2 regions of the Serratia sp. TSO36 genome follow, and region 1 is predicted to be linked to the other one. Evidence: predicted binding sites of a transcription regulator. Region 1 holds the regulator's gene; the other holds the start of a gene.
What was found. The regulator CRP, encoded in region 1, controls carbon source genes, mostly activating them, when cyclic AMP is high. The targets are predictions, from matches to a motif close to ATGTGANNNNNNTCACAT.
Positions count from the first base shown of each region.

Region 2: cdd (cytidine deaminase) is a predicted target of CRP. The motif match lies at 1,246-1,263, and genes of this name have one in related genera.

Region 1 is NZ_JBJZOU010000026.1:50,647-52,847, reverse strand. Features, by position in the region: gene ACK3CV_RS23310 (YccS/YhfK family putative transporter) at 1-950, opposite strand, end outside; gene crp (cAMP-activated global transcriptional regulator CRP) at 1,001-1,633, opposite strand; gene ACK3CV_RS23300 (OsmC family protein) at 2,016-2,201, shown strand, end outside.
Region 2 is NZ_JBJZOU010000010.1:248,633-250,833, reverse strand. Features, by position in the region: gene ACK3CV_RS08265 (CidA/LrgA family protein) at 84-491, shown strand; gene ACK3CV_RS08260 (CidB/LrgB family autolysis modulator) at 488-1,183, shown strand; gene cdd (cytidine deaminase) at 1,321-2,201, shown strand, end outside.

The DNA of each region.
Region 1 (2,201 bases):
CAAAACTGGCCTACCGGGTTATCGGGATGCTGCGCCGCCATTTTTTCCAGCGCCGCCAGCTCGTGGGCCATGGAGAAGCGCTTCGAATGTTGATGATAGAGAATATCGTGCGCCACTACGCGCAGCCGGCCGGCGATCACCTGAGCATTGCGGCGAATGATTGCTTCGGCCTGGCTCTGCTCCACCAGTTTTTGCACTTCCTCCGGCAGATGCAGGCTGACGGTGATGTGCTCCTGCAGGTCCATCGCCACCTGAAAGGCGCGCTGCAGGCGCTTTTGCTCGAGGTTGTTGGCGTGCGGCAGGAAATTAAGCTGTTGGTACAACAGGCTGATCAGATCCATCACCTTTTGCTGGCGCACCAGCAGCGGCGGCAGCGCGGTTTGCGGATCGGTGTGCTGGGTCAGCAGCGAGTATTTGGCCTCGAAATAGTCTGCCAGTTCCAGGTAGAGCTGGCTCAGCGTCTCGCGCATCGGCTGCTCTTTCCACAGCTTGAACCAGAACCAGGTGAATAAGCCGTACCAGACGGTGCCGATGGCGTACAGCAGCGGCGCCTGCCAGATGGGCACCGTGCCGGCCGTGCTGAGGGCGAAGATGGCGGCCACCAGCGCCGCCGGCAACAGCCGGGCGTGCAGCGGGCTGATTTCACCGGTGACGCCGAGCAGCAGCGCCAGGCCCAGCATCAGAGCCGGCAGCGGCACGTGCCACAGTAGGGCTTGTTGCAGCAGCACGCTGCTGAAGGCGAACAGCGAGCCGCCAACCACCAGCCGTTTAAAGAAGCGCTTATGCGGCGTGTCCAGACCGGCGATATTGCAGCAGGCGGGCACCAGAGAGAACATCAGGCCGAGCTGCAGCTGGCCTATCAACAAGCCGAACAGCACCGGCAGGCACAACACCAGCGTTTGTCGCAGTGCGTAGTTGATTTCCGGGTGGTAGATCAGGCGGCGCCACATGGCAGAGAGCAGATAAAAAAACGGCGCAGATTGCGCCGTTTCTTCAGGGATTAACGGGTGCCGTAGACGACAATGGTTTTGCCGTGGGCGGAAATCAGGTTTTGATCTTCCAGCATTTTCAGAATACGGCCAACGGTTTCGCGCGAGCAGCCGACGATCTGGCCGATCTCCTGACGGGTGATCTTGATCTGCATGCCGTCCGGGTGAGTCATGGCGTCGGGTTGCTTCGCCAGATTCAGCAGGGTTTGCGCGATGCGGCCGGTCACGTCCAGGAAGGCGAGGTTGCCCACTTTTTCGGAGGTGACCTGCAGGCGGCTCGCCATTTGGGCGGACAGACGCATCAGGATGTCCGGGTTCACCTGGATCAGCTGGCGGAATTTCTTGTAGGAAATTTCGGCCACTTCACAGGCGGTTTTCGCGCGAACCCAGGCGCTGCGCTCCTGGCCTTCTTCGAACAATCCGAGCTCGCCGATGAAATCCCCCTGGTTGAGGTAGGACAGGATCATCTCTTTACCTTCTTCATCCTTGATCAGCACCGCGACGGAGCCTTTCACGATGTAGTAAAGCGTTTCGGCCTTTTCACCTTGGTGAATCAGCGTACTCTTCGATGGATATTTGTGGATATGGCAATGAGACAGGAACCATTCGAGAGTAGGGTCTGTTTGCGGTTTGCCGAGAACCATTCGCTGTTATCCTCTGTTGTTATCGCTGCCTTGTGTCACAGGGGTCAGAGTTCCCTGTAAAACCCGCCTGTAGCCGCAATCATGAGCGAGGGCTACCGGCAAGTTTTGAGGCGTGTCATAAAAATACGCTGTCGCTCTAGCATATTAACTTGCCGTAAGCGCTGCAAGCTACATTCTGTTAACATACCGGTAAAGGAGCCTTTCTCTGGGCGTTTCCCTGAAATTCAGTGTCCCGGAAAGATTTATTGCGGCTCTGTTTGTAGCACAGAGTAAGGCGGGTGTCTCGTGTTGTCTCGCTTCAGCATGATTAGCATCAGGTTACGTTGCCTGTTTCTATGCGAAAGCGTACTCTGATTTTAAGAAATCAACCGGAGTGACCAGAATGCAGGCAAGAGTTAAATGGGTGGAAGGGTTAACGTTTTTGGGTGAATCGGCCTCCGGCCACCAGGTGCTGATGGACGGCAACGCCGGCGATAAAGCACCCAGCCCGATGGAGATGGTGCTGATGTCGGTGGGCGGCTGTAGCGCGATCGACGTGGTGTCCATCCTGCAAAAAGGGCGCAACGAC
Region 2 (2,201 bases), on a different contig from region 1:
ATAGCGAGAATTCATGGCGCGATCTGTGGCATGGCTCACAGTTTAATTGTATGATGAATGCATCGGTTAAACGGGAAAAGACAATGGCCAACGTGCTCACACTATGCTGGAAATACCTGAGGGCTCTGCTCCTCATCTACCTTTGTCTGTTCGTTGGCAACGCGCTGGCGGCGCTGCTGCCGTTCGCCATTCCCGGCAGCATTCTCGGCATGCTGCTGCTGTTCGCCCTGCTCTCTACCCAGATTATGCCGGCCAAATGGGTTAAACCCGGCTGCCATCTGCTGATCCGCTACATGGTGCTGCTGTTCGTGCCGATCGGCGTCGGGGTGATGAAATACTACGACCAGATCGTCGCGCATCTGGGCCCGCTGGTTATCTCTTGCCTGATCAGTACGCTGATGGTGCTGGTGGTGGTCGGCTATACCTCACATTATTTTCATCGCGAGCGCCGCATCGCCGGCAAACCCGACGACACGGAGGGTAACTCATGATCCATGAAATCTGGTGGTCGCTGCCGCTGACGCTGGCGGTCTATTTCGCCGCGCGCTGGCTGGCGCGCAAGCTGAATATGCCGCTGCTCAACCCGCTGCTGGTTTCCATGGCGGTGATCATCCCGCTGCTGCTGCTCACCGGCATCCCCTATGAGCGTTACTTCCTGGGCAGCAAAATCCTCAACGATCTGCTGCAGCCGGCGGTCGTCGCGCTGGCCTTCCCGCTGTATGAGCAGTTGCACCAGATCCGCGCGCGCTGGAAATCGATTATCGCGGTGTGCTTCATCGGCAGCCTGACCGCCATGATCAGCGGCGGCGCCATCGCCCTGTGGCTGGGCGCCACGCCGGAAATCGCCGCCTCTATCCTGCCGAAATCGGTCACTACGCCGATCGCCATGGCCGTCGCGGACTCGCTCGGCGGCATTCCGGCGATCAGCGCGGTCTGCGTCATTTTCGTCGGTATCCTCGGCGCCGTGTTCGGCCATACGCTGTTCAACCTGTTGAAAATCACCCCCCACTCGGCGCGCGGCCTGGCGATGGGCACCGCGTCCCACGCGCTGGGCACCGCACGCTGCGCGGAGATGGACTACCAGGAAGGCGCTTTCGGCTCGCTGGCGCTGGTGATCTGCGGCATCATCACCTCGCTGCTGGCACCGTTCCTGTTCCCGGTGCTGCTGCACCTGTTCAGTTGAACAGGGTAAAACTTGCGATACATCTCGCATTTATGTATCTCATTGCACTAATTTCATCAATTAAGAGACATTAATCACACTTTAATGTCTCTGGCCTGCCTAGAATGTTATCCCGTTAACCTGTAGAGAGACTTTCTATGCACCCGCGTTTTCACACCGCGTTCAGCGCCCTGCCCGCGACACTGCAATCCGCCCTGCAGCCCTATCTGGACGCGCCTGACTTTCCAGCGATGTTCACGGCCGAGCAAGCGGCGGCGATCCGCACAGGCTGCGGGCTGGACGATGATGCGCTGGCATTCGCGCTGCTGCCGCTGGCGGCGGCCTGCTCGTTAACCCCGATATCGCACTTCCACGTCGGCGCCATCGCGCGCGGGCAAAGCGGCAACCTCTATTTCGGCGCCAATATGGAATTCAGCGGCGCGCCGCTGCAGCAATCCGTGCATGCGGAACAGAGTGCGGTAACGCACGCCTGGCTGCGCGGCGAAAAAGCGCTGGCCTCGGTCACCGTCAACTACACGCCGTGCGGCCATTGCCGCCAGTTTATGAATGAACTGAACAGCGGCGGCGAGCTGCAGATCCGTCTGCCGGGCCGCGCGCCGGCCACGCTGGCGGACTATCTGCCGGACGCCTTCGGCCCGAAAGATCTGGATGTCGCCTCGCTGCTGATGGACGAGGTCGATCATGGCCATCAGCTGGCGCTGAACGATGCGCTGGCACAGGCGGCGCTGGCGGCAGCCAACCGAAGCCACGCGCCGTACAGCAACGCCCACAGCGGCGTGGCGCTGGAAACGGCGGACGGCACCATCTACGCCGGCCGCTATGCGGAAAACGCCGCCTTCAACCCGAGCCTGCCGCCGCTGCAGGCCGCGCTGATCCTGCTGAACCTCTCCGGCGGCGACTGCCTGAACATCCGCCGCGCCGTGCTGGCCGAACCGCAGGAGGCGATCATCAGTCAGTGGGACGCCACCCGCGTCACCCTGGCGGCGCTGGGCTGCCAAAACGTCAGCCGCGCCGCGTT